4 regions of the Rhizobium sp. WSM409 genome follow, and region 4 is predicted to be linked to each of the others. Evidence: predicted binding sites of a transcription regulator. Region 4 holds the regulator's gene; each other region holds the start of a gene.
What was found. Region 4 encodes PhoB, which activates phosphate uptake and scavenging genes when phosphate is short. Its sites were predicted from a motif close to TGTCATNNANCTGTCAT; they were not measured.

Region 1: AC25BC_RS15950 (DUF1045 domain-containing protein) is a predicted target of PhoB. The motif match lies at 1,149-1,165, and genes of this name have one in related genera.
Region 2: AC25BC_RS22445 (DUF1045 domain-containing protein) is a predicted target of PhoB. The motif match lies at 2,505-2,521, and genes of this name have one in related genera.
Region 3: AC25BC_RS10960 (UDP-2,3-diacylglucosamine diphosphatase) is a predicted target of PhoB. The motif match lies at 1,896-1,912, and genes of this name have one in related genera.

What each region holds. Positions count from the first base shown of each region.
Region 1 covers NZ_CM172794.1:3,182,674-3,187,113, reverse strand. Annotated here, with positions in the region: gene AC25BC_RS15955 (NAD(P)/FAD-dependent oxidoreductase) at 1-1,126, shown strand, start outside; gene AC25BC_RS15950 (DUF1045 domain-containing protein) at 1,241-1,948, shown strand; gene puuE (allantoinase PuuE) at 2,064-2,987, shown strand; gene uraD (2-oxo-4-hydroxy-4-carboxy-5-ureidoimidazoline decarboxylase) at 2,987-3,487, shown strand; gene AC25BC_RS15935 (HepT-like ribonuclease domain-containing protein) at 3,484-3,846, shown strand; gene AC25BC_RS15930 (ureidoglycolate lyase) at 3,830-4,351, shown strand; gene uraH (hydroxyisourate hydrolase) at 4,348-4,440, shown strand, end outside.
Region 2 covers NZ_CM172794.1:4,596,897-4,601,336, forward strand. Annotated here, with positions in the region: gene phnN (phosphonate metabolism protein/1,5-bisphosphokinase (PRPP-forming) PhnN) at 1-568, opposite strand, end outside; gene AC25BC_RS22440 (alpha-D-ribose 1-methylphosphonate 5-triphosphate diphosphatase) at 565-1,704, opposite strand; gene AC25BC_RS22445 (DUF1045 domain-containing protein) at 1,718-2,413, opposite strand; gene phnE (phosphonate ABC transporter, permease protein PhnE) at 2,554-3,897, opposite strand; gene phnE (phosphonate ABC transporter, permease protein PhnE) at 3,905-4,440, opposite strand, start outside.
Region 3 covers NZ_CM172794.1:2,179,253-2,183,692, reverse strand. Annotated here, with positions in the region: gene AC25BC_RS10970 (efflux RND transporter permease subunit) at 1-893, shown strand, start outside; gene AC25BC_RS10965 (histidine phosphatase family protein) at 960-1,709, opposite strand; gene AC25BC_RS10960 (UDP-2,3-diacylglucosamine diphosphatase) at 1,944-2,786, shown strand; gene AC25BC_RS10955 (MFS transporter) at 2,952-4,172, shown strand; gene dgcA (N-acetyl-D-Glu racemase DgcA) at 4,124-4,440, opposite strand, start outside.
Region 4 covers NZ_CM172794.1:183,755-188,194, reverse strand. Annotated here, with positions in the region: gene AC25BC_RS00945 (aspartate aminotransferase family protein) at 1-400, opposite strand, end outside; gene AC25BC_RS00940 (GcrA family cell cycle regulator) at 821-1,354, shown strand; gene phoB (phosphate regulon transcriptional regulator PhoB) at 1,597-2,280, opposite strand; gene phoU (phosphate signaling complex protein PhoU) at 2,415-3,128, opposite strand; gene pstB (phosphate ABC transporter ATP-binding protein PstB) at 3,173-3,988, opposite strand; gene pstA (phosphate ABC transporter permease PstA) at 4,005-4,440, opposite strand, start outside.

The sequences.
Region 1 (4,440 bases), 1.8 Mb from region 4:
GCTGATCGTCGGCGGCGGTATCATGGGACTCTGGGCGGCCGTCCATGCCGAGCGCCGGGGCATCCGTGCCGTTATTGCCGACGCCGGCAGGTTGGGCGAAGGTGCAAGCGGCGGCGTGCTCGGCGCGCTGATGCCACACATGCCGGACCAGTGGTCGGAGAAGAAGCAGTTCCAGTTCGATGCGCTGGTCTCGCTCGAAGCCGAGATCGCCGCGCTCGAATTCGAGACCGGGCTTTCCGCCGGTTATAGCAGGTCCGGACGGCTGATCCCGCTGCCGAAGCCGCATCTCAACACAATAGCGCGCGGCCGTTTCGAGGACGCTGAACAGCATTGGTGGGTGGGCGACCGCCGCTTCCACTGGCATGTCCTCGACAGGCCGCCGATCGACGGCTGGATCGAAGCGTCTGCCGGTGAGAGCGGCTTCGTGCACGACACGCTCGCCGCCCGCGTTGCGCCGCGTTTGCTGATCGCAGCGCTTATCGCCTTCCTGCGGCGGGCAAAGCATGTTCGTATCCTGGAGCATGCGACGGTTGCCGGCCTCGATCCCGATCGCGGTACGGCCGAAATCGAGGGCGAAACCATTGTTTTCAGTCACTGCATCCTGGCTGCCGGCCATCAGTCCTTTCCGCTGTTGCAGGGACTGACGCCGGGGCTGAAACAGCCGCTCGGCCAGCCGGTCAAGGGGCAGGCGGCACTGTTGAACGCCGATATCGACCCGGCGCTGCCGACGATCTTCCTGGACGGGCTCTATGTCGTCGCGCATGAAGGCGGGCATGTGGCAATCGGCAGCACCAGTGAGAACCGTTTTGACCATCCTACATCCACCGACGTCCAGCTCGACGCGCTGATCGAGGCGGCGCGCGGTATCGTGCCGATGCTTCGCGACGCTCCCGTTGTCGAGCGCTGGGCCGGGCTTCGCCCGAAGGCGATCGACCGTGATCCAATGATCGGCCGCCATCCCGACCACCGGCGCCTGATCGCGCTGACCGGCGGCTTCAAGGTCAGCTTCGGCCTGGCCCACCGGCTGGCAGAGGCGGCGATATGTATCGCAGGCGATACAGACTGCGGATTTTTGCTGCCGGAAAGCTTCGCAATTTCAAGCCATATTGCGGCGGCTTCACGTTAAACGTGAATTAGGCGCCGCTACGTTTCGTTATTCTGTCATGCAAATCACCTATCTGCTTGCGCATCGACAGCGCCGGATCAAAACGGCGCTCACTTCCTTGATGGAGGAAATTGCATGCGCTATGCCATTTGCTTCACGCCTCCGGCGGGCGACTCGTTGTCGCTCGTGGCCGCCAATTGGCTTGGCCGAAACGTGTTTTCGGGCGATATGATGGAGCCTCCGGCCGTTCGTGGTCTCGGCATTCACGAGATCGCCTTCCATACCGCCGTGCCTCGCCGCTACGGCTTTCACGGTATTTTGAAGGCGCCCTTTCATCTGTCCCACGACATGGCCGAATCGCAACTCCTGCGCGATCTGATGCGTTTTTCCGGGACCTTCGTTCCCTTCCAAATTCCGCGTATCGAAGTCGCCCGGCTCGGCAATTTCTACAGCCTGCTCCCGAGCGCTCCCTGCGAGCAGATCCAGTATCTCGCCTCGGCGATCGTGCAGGAATTCGATCGTTTTCGCGCACCGCTCAGCGAGGCCGAGATCGAACGCAGCGATCCGGACGGGCTGTCGGCGACACAATTTTCCAATCTGCATCGCTGGGGCAATCCCTATGTGATGGAGGAGTTCCGCTTCCATATGCCGGTGACAGGCCCCGTCAACGCGATCGACATGCCGCGCATCGAGCCAGCGTTGCGGACGATCTTCGAGCCTGTCCTCTGCGAACCTGTTACGGTTTCGAACGTGGCGCTGATGATCGAAGAGGGCACTGGCGGTCCTTTCCGCGTTCATTCGCTGCATCCGATGGGCAAGGTCAGCGCGCGCAAAATCGCTTGAATCTGCTGGTGAGCTAAACGCTTGTATCGTAAAGGCAAAATCCGGCTGAGCAGTTTCCGTCTCGACATTCCGGCTGCGGATGCTACCGTTCCCCGTCTTTTCAGAAGGTGATTTGATGGTATCCGAGACTTATCCGCGCAATCTCGTTGGTTACGGGCGTCTGACGCCCGATCCGAAATGGCCGGACGAGGCACGCGTCGCCGTGCAGTTCGTTATCAATTACGAGGAAGGCGGCGAAAGCTCGATCCTCGACGGCGACCCGGCTTCCGAAAACCTACTGTCGGAGATCGTCGGTGCGGCCGCCTGGCCAGGGCAGCGCAACCTCAACATGGAATCGATCTACGAGTATGGTTCGCGTGCCGGCTTCTGGCGGCTCTGGCGAATGTTCACCGATCTAAAGGTGCAGGCCACCGTCTACGGCGTGACGCTGGCGATGGCCCGCAACCCCGAGGCCGTCGCTGCGATGAAGGAGGCCGGCTGGGAGATCGCCAGCCACGGCTACCGCTGGCTGGAATACAAGGATTTTCCAGAAGAATTGGAGCGCAAGCATATCCTCGAAGCCGTGCGCCTGCACACCGAGCTTACCGGCGAGCGGCCCTACGGCATGTATCAGGGCAAGCCTTCCGACAATACGCTTCGGCTGGTGCAGGAGGAGGGTGGCTTTCTCTATTCCTCCGATTCCTATGCCGATGACCTGCCTTACTGGGTGAAAGGCGTCGACGGGAAACCCTTCCTGATCATCCCCTATACGCTCGAAACCAACGATATGCGTTTTGCGACGCCGCAGGGCTTCAATGCCGGCGATCAGTTCTTCACCTATTTGAAGGATGCCTTCGATACGCTTTATGAGGAAGGCAAGGCGGGCAGCCCGAAGATGATGTCGGTCGGTTTGCATTGCCGGCTCGTTGGACGTCCCGGCCGGGCGGCGGCGCTGAAGCGCTTCATCGAATATGTCCTGAAGCACGACAAGGTCTGGATTCCGCGCCGTATCGAGATCGCCGAGCACTGGCACAAGCACCATCAGCCGGAAGCGCTCTGATGATGTCGCGAGAGGATTTTGTCTCCCGCTTCGGCGGCGTCTTTGAACATTCGCCTTTCATCGCCGAGCGCGCCTATGACGCCGGCCACGTGACGGAGCCGCTGACGGCGGCCGGTGTGCATGCGTCGCTAACCGCTGTCTTTCGGGTGGCAAGCCCGCAGGAGCGTCTCGGCGTGCTCAGCGCCCATCCTGACCTTGCCGGGCGCCTCGCGATAGCAGGCGAACTCACTGAAGACAGCCGGAAGGAGCAGTCCGGCGCCGGTCTCGACCGCCTGAGCGCGGCCGAACATGCCCGCTTCACCGAACTCAATTCGGCCTATGTCGAAAAATTCGGCTTTCCCTTCATCATTGCCGTCAAGGGGCTCGGTAAGGACGACATCTTGGCGGCTTTCGAAACACGGATCAGCAATGGCAAGGACGAAGAATTTGCGGCCGCGACGGCGCAAGTCGAGCGGATCGCGCTGCTGCGTCTGACGTCGATGCTGCCGGAGGCTGAATGAACGAGCGGCGCGCGATCGACTATCTCAATGAGATGTATGAGGCTGCATCCGAAGCGCTGTCTTTCGTCGGCGGAATGGATGGGGCGGCGTTTGCCGGGGACAAGCTCACTTTCAAGGCGGTCACCTTTTGCCACTTCACCATCGGTGCCGCGGCGTCCCGTCTGCTCGTGACTCATCCAGAATTTGCGAGCGAGCATCCCGATCTGCCGTGGACGAAAATCTGCGGCACGGGCAACCGTATCCTCGACGGCATCTTCGATCTTGATCCTTCCGACATCTGGGAGGCGACCTATCGCACGCTGCCGGAACTTCTTTCTGCGATCGATGCCATCCGTCACTGGCATGCCGAAGGTGAGTAAGCGATTGCCTCCACATCTCGACATCCGTCCGCTTACGAGATCCGCCTTTGCTCCCTTCGGGGAGGTGATCGAAGCCGATCCCGCCTCGATGCGGTTCATCAATGGCGGTACGACGGAGCGGTTTCATGCGCTGGCCGCCACTGAGGCGACGGGCGAAGGCGCACGCGTCATCATCAACCTCTTTCGCGGCCAGCCACGAAGCTTTCCTTATGACGTCGCGATGATGGAGCGCCATCCGCTCGGCACCCAGAGTTTCTCGCCGGTCTCGGGCCGTCCTTTTCTCGTCGTCGTCTCCGAGGATGAGAACGGTCGCCCGGGCAGGCCGCAAGTGTTTCTGGCGCGCGGCGATCAGGGCGTGAACTATCGCCGCAACGTCTGGCATCATCCGTTGATGGCGCTCGGCCAAGCCTCAGATTTCCTGGTCGTCGACCGTGATGGGCCGGGCAATAATCTGGAAGAATACTTCTTCGAAACCCCTTATATCATCAGAGAGCCAGCCCCATGACCGGACTGACCACGCATGTTCTCGATACCGCTCTCGGCAAGCCGGCCGAAGGTTTGAGGATCGATCTTTTCCAGCTCGACGGCGAGATT
Region 2 (4,440 bases), 390 kb from region 4:
TTTCGATCATCTTCTGCTCGGCCTCTTCGAGCGAGCCGCTATTGTCGAGCTCCACCACGTCGTATTCGCCGCGCACCGTCAGCGGTCCGCGGGCAAGCCGGGCCATGATATCTTCATGCGTCTCGCGGCCGCGCGCCTCCAGCCGGCCGGCGAGCACCTCAGGGCGGGCGGTGACATTGATGACCTTCAGCCGCGGGAAGGCTGCCTGGAACCGGTGAAGTGCCGAGCGCGAGCCGTTGGCGACGACGACATGGCCTCTCGACAGCGCCACCGAGACCTCGGCCGGAATGCCGTATTTCAGCCCGTGCGCTTCCCACCAGACGGCGAAGGAGCCTGACTGCTCCATGGCGGCAAAACCTTCGAGGGAGACGGAAAGATGGTCTTCGCCGCCGGCGTCACGGTGACGGGTGATGACGCGGCGGACGAAGTGCACATTGTCGCGGCCCTTGAAACGCCGGGCCGCGAGGTTCATCAGCGTGTCCTTGCCGGCGCCGCTCGGTCCGACGACGACGACCATGATGCCGCGCTCGGCTCCGGCTCCTGCGTGGGGTTCGTGCGACATCGTCATGCGACACGGCGTCCCTGGCGCCATACGGAGCGTGTCACCGGCACGCCGTGCGAACGGTGGACGCGGACGAGATCGGCGCGCAGCCCCGTCGCGATCCGGCCGCGGTCATCGAGGCCGACGGTGCGGGCGGGCGTCGACGTCACCATGGCGATCGCCTTCGGCAGGCTGATGCTCTCGACCTCGTCGGCGAGGATGAACGGCGCATGCAGCAGGCTGAGCGGTACGTAGTCGGAGGAAAGCACGTCGAGCACCCCCATCTCGGCAAGGTCGCGGGCGGCGATATTGCCGGAATGGGATTTGCCACGCACGATGTTCGGCGCGCCCATCAGCACGCTCATGCCATGTCCGTGCGACGCCCGGGCGGCGTCGAAGCTGGTCGGGAACTCGGCCAAGCGCACACCGTTGTCGATCGCCTCGTCGACGTGCGAGAGCGTCGCATCGTCATGGCTTGCCACGGTGATACCGCGCTCGGCGCAGACCTTGGCGATGGCGTTGCGGTGTGGCGTCGAATTACGCGCCGATTCTGCCTGGCGCTTGGCGACGAAACGGGCGAAGGCCTCGTCGCTGAGGCCCCGCTTCTTCTGGTAGTAGAAGATATATTGATCCATCGTCTGGAACTGACGCTGGCCGGGCGCATGATCCATCAGCGAGACGAGCCGCACATGCCGGTCGTTTTCGAAGTCGGCGAAATGTTCGAGCACATTGTCGGCCGAGACCTCGCAGCGCAAATGAAGCAGGTGCTCGGCACGCAGCCTGCCTTCCGTCTCTGCCGACTGGATGGCATCGGCCATCTCGCGCATCTCGCCATGTTCGAAGCCGCCGTCCTCGTCCGCACCCATGCGCAGGCAGTCGAACACCGTGGTAATGCCTGAGGTGACGATCTGGGCGTCATGCGCCTGGATGGCGGCGGTCTTGTTCCAGCGAATGCCGGGGCGCGGCTGATAATGGCCTTCGAGATGATCGGTGTGCAGCTCGACGAGGCCGGGAATGACGTAGTCGCCTTCGAAATCTTCGCCGGCTACCGAGTTACCCCCGGAGATGTCGGCGATCTTCCCGTCGCGGATGAGGATCGAGCCCGAGAGGATGTCGTCCTCGAGAACGATGCGGGCGTTGGAAAACACGGTCTCTTTGCTCATGTCGTCAGGTCTTTCAGCTTTTGGCGCCGGCAAGCGGCAGCCAGGAATGAACTTTGAATGGGGCGCCGCGCGTCTCCTCGATGAAGACGGCAAGGCCGGAAATCGAAAGCGGCCGGCCGGTGAAATCGGCAAACCGCTCGGTCAGGATCGCTTTCATCACTGCGGCGCGTGTCTCGGGCACTTGGCCGCTCAGCGTCATGTGAAAGCCGAAATCCTCCATGACGTAAGGATAACCCCAGCGCTGCAGATGGGCGCGCTGGCTGTCGCTGAGCTTCTCCGGATTGCGCCGCGCCATATCGGCCTCGGAAAGCGCTGCGCGGAACGGTTCGAAGGACCTTACCACCTTCGCGGCGAAATCCTGAAGAGGTTGATGAAGAGAACCGGGAACGAGGGCAAAAAAACGGCCGAGCTGGCCAAGTACGAGTTCAGGAATCTCGAAGGCTTGCGTGCGCTGGGCAAAATCCTCGGCAACGGTCATGAGATCTTTCTCGGTGACGGAAGAGGCGAGCGAAAACGGCGCCTTGATCGTGGCATGAAAGCCGTAGCGGCGGGGGTCGGCGGTCAGCTCGAACTGTTCTGCAGCACCCAGTTGCTCATATTCCGGTGCCGGATAGGTCTCGCCGGTGAAAGCATTGCGGCCGAGCCAGAGCGAGGCCGCGCCGGTCAGGGGATCATCCTTCGGCGGCGAGAAATAGAGAGCGTAGCGCAAGGCTTTTATCCTGGAGATCGTCCAAACGGGGAGGGCACTGTGCAGTGATTTGGCGGCGAACCGCAAGCAGGCTCCCGGCTAAAAGATTTCCGTGACAGAATGATGATGGCGGCAACGCCGACACTGCTTTGACGGATGGATCAGTGGGCTTTCGTGCCCATCAGCCGGTGGCGCAACGCGTTCGAGGCGGTGTCGAAAATGAAGACGACGATCAGGATCAGAATGACCATGTAGGCGACGTTTTCCCAATTGGCATTGGTGCGCATGGCCTCCCACAGTTTGAGGCCGATGCCGCCGGCGCCGACAGCGCCGATAATAGTCGCGCCGCGCACGTTCGATTCCCATTGGTAGAGCGTCTGGCTGACGAAGACGGGAACGATCTGCGGCATAATGCCATAACGATGCACGAGCACGGTCTGAGCGCCTGTTGATTTGATGCCTTCCCGCGGCTTGTTGTCGATATTCTCGAGGCCTTCGGAATAGAGCTTGCCGAGCGTGCCGGTCTCGGTGAGGAAGATCGCACCGCTGCCGGCAAGCGGGCCGGGCCCGAAGGCGCGCGTCAGGAACAGCGCCCAGATCAGCATGTCGACCGAGCGCAGGAAATCGAAGAAGCGCTTCAGGATCTGGTTCAACAGGCGGTTCGGCGTGATGTTGCGCGCTGCCAGGAAGGCGAGCGGGAAGGCGGTAAGCGAGCCGAGCAGCGTGCCGAGGAATGCCATGACGATCGTCTGGAAAAGCTTGGTCCAGACGTCGCCGTGCTGCCATTCGCTGTTGTTCCAAATATCGTCGAAGGCGAGCGACAGGTTGGATTGGTCGGGCTTGATGCGCGGACCGGAGACGATGAGGCTGACGACCTCGCCGACCGGCTTGTCGAAGAAGGATGATTGCGTGTCGAAGATGAAATTCGCCCAGCCGATGAAACGTTTGCGGATCTTCACCCGGTCGACGGAAATGCTGACATTGCCGGCAAAGCCGAGATCGGCCAGCACGTTGTCGTCATAAACAGTCATCCAGCCGGGCACGGGTCCGACGACTTTCGGCGCACCGCTCGAAACGTCCACCGGGACGCTGACGCCATGCGCGGTCACGATCGTCTCGCTCTTCGAGACGGTGACGCTGCGGCTGGTGCCGCTGATCGAAACGGTGATGCTGCCGTCGGGGTTGTTGACCAGCCAGTCCGGATGCGGATTGTCGCCGAGCGGCGAGAAACGCGGATAACGGATGTCGATCGAGCCGTCATCCTCGATGCGGAATTCCGGCTGGACATCGTAGCTCACCCATTGGCTGAGATAGATGCCGACGCGCTCCCAATGCGCTTCGGCGAAAAGCTTGGGCAAGTCGAAGAACCAGACGGCATAGAGGCTGTAGAGCAGCGTTGCGATGAGGATCATCAGCCCGCCGAAACGCTGGCGGAACGACCGGTGGAAATATTCCGGATAGCGCGTTTCTATCTCGTGCATGCGGTTTGCGTCGATCACCGTCATGGCGGCCTCAATGTTGCAGGAGGAAGGCGTGCTCGCCGACAAGGCGGCGGCGCAGCCATGCGGAGAACTGGTCGACGGCGACGATCGTCACGAACAGCAGGAGAACGAGCGCCACCGTCTTGGCGCCGAAGCCGCGCGAAATCGAAAGCTTCAGCTCCTCGCCGATGCCGCCGCCGCCGACGGCGCCGATGATGGTCGAGGCGCGCACGTTGATCTCAAGGCGCAGCAGCGCATAGGAGGTGAAATTCGGCAACACCTGCGGCAGGGCGGCAAAGCGGATACGCTCCCACCAGTTGGCGCCGACGGCCTTCATGCCCTCATGCGGCTTCATGTCGATATTCTCGGCCACTTCGTAGAAGAGTTTTCCGAGCGCGCCGATCGTGTGCAGGGTGATGGCGATGATGGCGGCGACCGGCCCGATCGACAGGATCGCCGAAAACAGCCCGGCAATGACGATTTCCGGGAAGGCGCGCAGGAATTCCATCAGCCGCTTGGTGACGATGCGCAGCGGCCATGAATTTGTCAGGTTGCGAGCGGCAAAGA
Region 3 (4,440 bases), 2.0 Mb from region 4:
ACTTCCCGAATTCGGGCCGCATGCAGCGCGTCATCGTGCAGGCGCAGGACAAGAGCAGGCTTCAGGCGGAAGACCTGATGAAGCTCAATGTCCGCAATGCGAGCGGCGGCATGGTGCCGCTATCGTCCTTCGCCGTCGCCGAATGGCAGAAGGGACCGGCGCAGATCGTCGGCTATAACGGCTACCCTTCCGTGCGTATCTCTGGCGCTCCGGCGCCGGGATATTCATCGGGGGCGGCGATTACCGAAATGGAGCGGCTGGCCTCGGAACTTCCCGACGGCTTCGGCTTCGAATGGACCGGCCAGTCGCTGGAGGAGCTGAGATCGGGATCGCAGGCGCCGTTCCTGTTCGGCCTCAGCATCCTCTTCGTCTTCCTGCTGCTGTCGGGGCTTTACGAGAGTTGGTCCATCCCGTTGTCGGTGATGCTGGTCGTGCCGCTTGGCGTCATCGGCTGCGTGCTCGCGGTGATGAGCCGCGACATGTCCAACGACATCTACTTCAAGGTCGGTCTGATCGCGATCATCGGATTGTCGGCAAAGAACGCCATCCTGATCGTCGAATTCGCCAAGGACGGTTTTGCCGAGGGCAAATCGCTGATGGATGCCGCGATCGAAGGCGCTCGTCTGCGCTTCCGACCGATCATCATGACCTCACTCGCCTTCACATTGGGCGTGGTGCCTCTGGCGATCGCCACCGGGCCAAGTGCGGCGAGCCAAAATGCCATCGGCACGGGCGTGCTCGGCGGCATGATCTCGGCGACGGTGCTGGCGATCTTCTTCGTTCCCGTCTTCTTCGTCTTCGTGCTGCGTCTCTTGAGGACGAAGCGGCCCGAGACTGTGAACGAGGAGGCGGCGGCCGGGCAGGAGCCGGCAACCGTGACGTCGCCGACCTGAGGTGAAGAATTGGCGGGTTGCCTTACGCAACCCGCCACAGACCTTTGCGGCGGTCCGATTTCGGAATTATGCAGTCGGCTTCGGCGTGATCGTCACGTCGGCGCCATGGGCATCGCGCAGTTCGCCTTCCTGTCCCGGCTGCCGGTCGGCGGCCTGATGCAACAAGATCGACTCGTATCCTTGCGAGCGCGTCCCCTCGATCAGGGTGATATCGGCGTTTCCAGGATTGTCGGAGCGCTCGAACCACTCGACGGGGCGGTGCAGGAAATTCATTTCGACCGCCCGGTTGGTGACGCCATGGCCGACGATCACGACGTTGTGGTCGCTATTTTCTGCATCGTGCATGACGGTTTGCAGGAACAGGCGCACCCGCTGGGCCACATCCGCCCGGCTTTCGCCATCCGGCGGCCGTGCGTAGAACTTGCCGCTGTTGCTGCGCAGCCTCGCCCATTTTTCGAACTCCTCGGGAAACTTCTGCTTCTGTTCCGCGTGATCGTAGATTTCGGTGAAGAGACCGAAATCCTGCTCGCGCAGCAGATAATCCTCCCTGATATCGCCGACGAAACTTTCCGGCAGGGCTTCGAGCAGCGCATCCTTGCTCTGCCGGGTCCTCAGAAAGGGCGAGTACCAGATATGCAGCTTGCCGAAACCAGCGCTCGGCAATGCTTGCAGGTAGGAGGCGATCACGCCGCCTGCTTCGAGAGCCTGCCGATGGCCCCATCGCGTCAGCGGCACATTGTGATCGCCGAATTGACGGTAGGCCTGTTCGTTGATGTTGCCGAGGGATTCGCCGTGGCGAACGAGAAAGAGACGCATCAGCCATCCCGCATTGTCGAATATGAATCGCCGTCATCATGAACGCCCTGAATGCACAGGGCAACCTTGTCGGCGGGCCTGGCGGCGACGGGCATACAGCCCGCGTGGCGACGGCCATGCGGCCCGCGCGGCGAACGGCCATGCGGCCGCGTGGGATGAACAGGTTTGCAGGGCTTTTCCCCAGCTTGTCATCTTTCTGAAACACGAGTCTGGTTTTGGAAGGTTAGATGAAAGATGGGACATGAGCGGCAGCTCGTGAAAGACATGATGGAACCCAGACATTTCCGCACGCTCTTCATTTCCGATGTCCATCTCGGCTCGAAGGCCGCGAAGGCCGACTTCCTGCTGGATTTCCTGCGCCACCACGAGGCCGATACGATCGTGCTCGTCGGCGACATCGTCGACGGCTGGCGCCTGAAGCGCAGCTGGTACTGGCCACAGGTCTGCAACGACGTCGTCCAGAAACTGTTGCGCAAGGCGCGCAAGGGCACGCGCGTCGTTTATATTCCCGGCAATCACGACGAATTCCTGCGCGCCTTCCCGGGCATGCATTTCGGCGGCATCGAGGTCGTCGAGCGTATGATGCATGACGGCGCCGACGGCAGAAAATATCTGATCCTGCATGGCGACGAGTTCGACGTCGTCGTCCGCAACGCCCGACTGCTCGCCTATCTCGGCGACTGGGCCTATGACACGGCAATCCGCATCAACATCATCCTGGCGGCGGTGCGCCGCCGACTCGGCATGCCCTACTGGTCGTTCTCGGCCTGGGCGAAGCTGCAGGTCAAGCATGCTGTCAACTTTATCGGCGAATTTGAGCGCGTCGTGGCCGAGGAAGCCCGCAAAAACGGCGCCGATGGGGTGATCTGCGGACATATCCATCATGCCATCATTCAGGACATGGACGGTATCCGCTACATCAACACCGGCGATTGGGTGGAAAGCTGCACGGCTGTCGCCGAGCACGAGGATGGCACGTTCGAACTGATCACCTGGCGGGCGCTCGCCAGCAGCGTGCCGGCGCTTGCCGCTATCGAAATGCATGACGAGGGCGAACTGGCCCCGCAAGCCGCCTGATTTTGGCGCCGGCGCATCCGCGCCTGCGCTCCCACGAATTTAGCCGTTACCGTCAGGCGACAGGCCCTATTTATTTTCTAAAACGTTTCAGAACGGCTATTTCTCGCAATAGTCGCCTCCAGGGTGGTGTGTTAGGACAACGTCCAGTTTCCTTCAGGTCCACCCATGATTCCCGCTCAAAATTCCCCGACGGGTGAGGGAGCGCCGCCGCGCTTCCGGCTTCTCAGTGCGCTTTCCTATTGTGCGCCGCTGCTCGTCAACGGCATCGTCCTGCCGTTCTTTCCCGTCTGGCTCGCAACCCATAGCTTTAGCGATCATGAGATCGGCATCATCCTTGCCATACCCATGGTGGTTCGCGTGCTGGTGGCGCCTGTCGTCGCCATGATCGCCGATCGATTGAAGGAGCGCGCCGACGTGCTGCTCTGGTCGGGCGGCCTTTCGCTGCTGACGGCGGTCGCGCTGTTCTGGACGACGACTTTCTGGCCGGTGACGATCGTCTATGCGCTGCAGGGCGCCACCTTCGCACCCTATGTGCCCGTCGTCGAATCGATCGTCATCTCGGGCGTGCGCCGCTGGGGGCTCGATTACGGGTCGATGCGCGTGTGGGGCTCCATCGCCTTTATCGTCTCGACGCTGGTCGGTGGCCAGATGATCAGCCGGTGGGGCGGCGGAATGGTGCTCGATGTCATGGTGTTCGGCTTTGTCATGACCGTTGTCATGGCGATCTTCTGTCCGCGCATCGGGCCAACGCGACGGCGGGGCCAGCCGATCAACATCCCAGCCGCTACCGGCAGTGGCCTGCGCGAGCCGCACCTGCTGCTGCTTTTGATCGGCGTTGCCATCCAGCAGTCGAGCCATGCGGTGCTGAACGCTTTTTCCTCGATCTACTGGCATCAGCTCGGCTTCTCCGGCACTGAGGTCGGCCTGCTCTGGAGCGCCGGCGTCGCCTCGGAAGTGACGGTGTTCTTCCTGTCGAAGCGTCTCAACCGTCGCTTCGATGCCTGGACGCTGATCCGCTTCGGCTGCGCCATCAGCGTCTGCCGCTGGATCCTGTTTCCGATGAATACCGGTTTTGCCGGTTTCTTCCTGCTGCAATGTTTCCACGGCTTCACCTATGCCTTCGTGCATACCGGCGTGCAGCGACGGATCATGGCGACGGTGCAGGAGACGCAGGAATCTTCGGCACAGGGCGCCTATTTCTTCTATGTCGGCATGGCGATGGCGCTGATGACCCTGGCGTCGGGTTATCTCTACGCCTGGCTCGGCGTCGTCAGCTATTACGTCATGGCGCTGGTCGCGTTTTCCGGCCTCGGCCTCGTCATCTTCGCCTATTACCTTCAGCCCCAAAGGGTGCTTTCCGGCGGAAAGACCAGCGAAGCGGCGTAGCGCAGGCCGGGATCGCGGTCGCGGGCAAGCAGCAGCGGACCGTCGAGATCGACGAAATCGGCATTCTGGGCGAGGAGAACGGCGGGCGCCATGGAAAGCGAGGTGCCGACCATGCAGCCGATCATGATACTGAATCCGAGCCGTTCGGCCTCGGCCTTCATCGACAGCGCCTCCGTCAGGCCGCCGGTCTTGTCGAGCTTGATGTTGATCGCGTCGTAGCGGTCGGCAAGGCTTGCGAGATCGCCGGTGTGGTGGACACTCTCATCGG
Region 4 (4,440 bases):
GTCCGTGGAAGGCGCCTTCGAAGGTGATGATATGGAAGCGCTCGGGATGGCCCTTGGAAAACTGGTAGCGGCGCGCCGTCTTGATCGCGCATTCGAGCGCCTCGGCGCCCGAATTGGTGAAGAACACCTTGTCGGCGAAGGTAGCGTCCGTCAGCCGTTTTGCCAGACGCTCCTGGCCGGGGATCTCATAGATGTTCGACAGGTGCCAGACCTTGTCTGCCTGCTCCTTCAGTGCGCCGACCACATGCGGATTGCTGTGGCCGACGGAGGTGACGGCGACGCCGGCGCCGAAATCGAGATATCGCTCGCCAGTTTCGGTGATCAGCCATACGCCCTCGCCTCGCTCGAACCGCAGCGGGGCACGAGAATAGGTGTCATAAAGCGGCGCGGCTTCAGCCATGGCGCGATCTCCATCAAAGTTGCCGGGCAATGACTCCGGCTAAGGAAACCAGGCCCGAAAAATCAAAAATGCCGCCTTGCGGCGGCGAGTGGCACTATTTCCTTTTCGCGCTGCAATGTCAACAAAACGGCGCCCTTAGCGTATGCAGCACAGGTGTACAGCGGCATTTTCAGTCTTCAACAGGCATTATTGCAGAAATGCCACGCAGGGACAGCAAGTTGGGGAAAACTACGAATTCGATTCATCCGGATTCATGCGACTCTTGTCACGGAGTCAGGCTCACACTAGGTTAAAGATCAATTACTAGACTGCATGCGGCGGAACTAGTCACCAAAATTGATCAAGCGTTTCTTGTTTCGGAGCTCCCGGGACAACGGTGAGGGATTCTGCCATCACCAACGCAAAAGGTGGAGACAGGGCATGAACTGGACAGACGAGCGGGTCGAGAAACTCAAGAAGCTTTGGGCCGAAGGACTGAGCGCGAGCCAGATCGCGGCACAACTTGGCGGTGTCAGCCGAAACGCGGTCATCGGTAAAGTGCACCGGCTGTGCCTTCCCGGCCGTGCCAAGGCCGGCGGCACCAACACCGCGGCGCGAACGCCGAAGCGCAATACATCGGCGCCGCGCGCGCCGAACTTCGCCTCTCGCATCACCACCCGCACCGTCACCCGCCAGCAGGGCGCGACGATGCTGAAGGAAGAGATCGAGATCGAAACGATCGAGGAAATGGAATACGTGCCGAGAGGCAATGTGGTGGTGCCGATTTCCCGCCGCCTCGGCCTGACGGAACTGACCGAACGCACCTGCAAGTGGCCGGTCGGCGATCCGCTGAAGGATGACTTCCATTTCTGCGGCTGCGAGTCCCCCGACAATTCGCCCTATTGCGGTTATCACCAGAAGCTTGCCTACCAGCCGGTGAATGAACGCCGCCGGGCAGCGGCGCGGGCCAGCTGAACGGGCTGACCATCGTTAGAATGCAGAAAACGGGCCGAGTGGCCCGTTTTTTTATGCGCGGATGGAAGCTCAGGTTTCCCTCCGTCATGCTCGGCCTTGTGCCGAGCATCTGATCACCTCAACTACTTGAGGGAAAAAACTTTATTTTCAAATACTTCATTTGGCGTGCGCAGATCCTCGGCACAAGGCCGAGGATGACGTCGCGGGTTTTGCCAGGGCTCAGCAGGCTCAGATGAAAGCCCTCAGGCTTCCATCGAATAACCGGCGCCGCGGACGGTGCGGATGACGTCCTGCATGTTGGAGAAATTCAGCGCCTTGCGCAGGCGGCCGACATGGACGTCGACGGTGCGCTCGTCGACATAGATATCGTGGCCCCAGACACCATCCAACAGCTGTGAGCGGGAGAAGACCCGGCCCGGCGACGACATCAGGAATTCCAGCAGGCGGAATTCGGTGGGGCCGAGGCGGACTTCGCGGGTCTTGCGATGGACGCGATGGGTCTCACGGTCGAGCTCGATGTCACCGCATTTCAGCACCGTCGACAGCACCTCGGGACGGGCGCGACGCAGCATCGCCTTGACGCGGGCAACGAGTTCGGGGGTCGAAAAGGGCTTGACGACATAATCGTCGGCGCCCGTCGACAATCCGCGGACACGCTCGCTCTCTTCGCCGCGCGCCGTCAGCATGATGATCGGCAGACGCTCGGTCTCCGGCCGCATGCGCAGGCGCCGGCAGAGCTCGATGCCGGAGACGCCGGGCAGCATCCAATCAAGGATGAGAAGATCGGGCGTGCGCTCCTGAAGCCGCATTTCGGCTTCGTCGCCACGAAGGATGGTATCGACCTCGAAGCCTTCCGCTTCGAGATTGTAGCGAAGAAGCACGCTGAGGGCTTCCTCGTCTTCAACAACTGCAACTCTCGGGATCATGCGTGTCGGTCTCCTCGCGCATGATCCTTAAACCAGGGTGATTTAAGCAATGCATCCTGCGCAAATTTAAAAATTGGCTGCGACCTCTTTGCGCGCCCGGACGGGCGCGCACGCAAGCGGCGGGGTGTGGGCAGTTATTCGGTGACCGCGCCGACGGTGTTGGCGCTGTCGTCCTTCGGCCGATCGCCTTCCGGCTGCGCGCCTGTCGTCATGTAATAGATCGTCTCGGCGATGTTGGTGGCGTGGTCGCCGATGCGCTCGATGTTCTTGGCGCAGAAGAGAAGATGCGTGCAGCTGGTGATGTTGCGCGGATCTTCCATCATGTAGGTCAGGAGCTCGCGGAACAGCGAGGTGTACATCGCGTCGATCTCGTTGTCGCGTTCGCGGATCGCATTCGCCTTGTCGGCGGAACGATTGGTGTAGACGTCGAGCACTTCCTTGAGCTGGACGAGCGCCAGCTCGGACAGATGCTCGAGGCCGCGGGCGAGCTTGCGGGGAACGCCGGTGCTTTGGACGGCGATGACGCGCTTGGCAGTGTTCTTGCCGAGGTCGCCGACGCGTTCGAGATCGGCGGCGATGCGGATCGAACCCATGATTTCGCGCAGGTCCGCGGCCATCGGCTGGCGGCGGGCGATGGTGACGATCGCCTTGTCGCCGATTTCGCGTTCGGCGTGATCGAGGATCACATCGTCGGAGATGACCTTCTGCGCCAGCGCGGTATCGCCGTTGACGAGCGCCCGTACGGCTTCGGCGACCATCTGCTCGGCCAGGCCGCCCATTTCGGAAATCCGCCTGGACAGGAACTTCAGATCATCATCATAGGCAGAATAAATATGTGTCGATGCCATGGGGCTTTATCCTCGAATAACGGAAAGGCTTGGTGACGCCAAAATCAGCCGAAGCGACCCATGATATAGTCCTGGGTGCGCGGATCGTCGGGATTGGTGAACATCTTGTCGGTGTCGTTCTCCTCGACGAGATTGCCGAGGTGGAACATGGCGGTGCGCTGCGAAACACGCGCGGCCTGCTGCATGGAATGGGTGACGATGACGATCGTGTAGTTCTCGCGCAGCTCGTGGATCAGCTCCTCGACCTTGGCGGTGGCGATCGGGTCGAGCGCCGAGCAGGGCTCGTCCATCAGGATGACTTCCGGGCTGACGGCGACGGCACGGGCAATGCAGAGGCGCTGCTGCTGACCGCCCGACAGGCCGGTGCCGGATTCGTGCACGCGGTCCTTGACCTCGTTCCAGAGACCGGCGCGCTGCAGGCTGGTCTCGACGATCTGGTCGAGATCGGCCTTCGACTTGGCAAGGCCATGGATGCGCGGGCCATAGGAGACGTTTTCATAGATCGTCTTCGGGAACGGGTTCGGCTTCTGGAAGACCATGCCGACGCGGGCACGAAGTTCGACGACGTCGATATCGGGATCATAGATATCGTCGGTATCCAGCGTGATCTTGCCGGTGACGCGGCAGCCGTCGATCGTGTCGTTCATGCGGTTGAGGCTACGCAGGAAGGTCGACTTGCCGCAGCCGGACGGGCCGATCAGGGCGGTTACGGTGTTTTCGCGGATGTTCAGGTTCACATCGAATAGCGCGCGCTTTTCGCCGTAGTAAACCGAGACATCCTTTCCGATCATCTTATACGGGACGTTGCTCATCTTGTGATCCAGCGCCTTTTCAACTGCAGCTTCCGTCAACATGTTCATGATCTTGTAACTCCGTTTACCAGCGGCGCTCGAAGCGACGACGCAAGAGGATGGCGCCCATGTTCATGACGATCAGGAACAGGAGCAGGACGATGATGGCACCCGAAGTACGCTCAACGAAGGCACGTTCGGCCTCGTTGGCCCACATATAGACCTGTACGGGCAGAGCCGTCGAGGGATCGAGCGGTGTCGTCGGCGCGTTGGCGACGAAGGCGACCATGCCGATCAGAAGCAGCGGCGCGGTTTCGCCGAGCGCATGCGCCAGGCCGATGATCGTGCCGGTGAGGATGCCGGGCATGGCGAGCGGCAGAACATGGTGGAACACCATCTGCATCTTCGAAGCGCCGAGGCCGAGGGCCGCGGCGCGGATCGACGGCGGCACGGCGCGAAGGGCGGCGCGCGTCGCGATGATGATCGTCGGCAGGGTCATCAGCGTCAGCACCAGGCCGCCG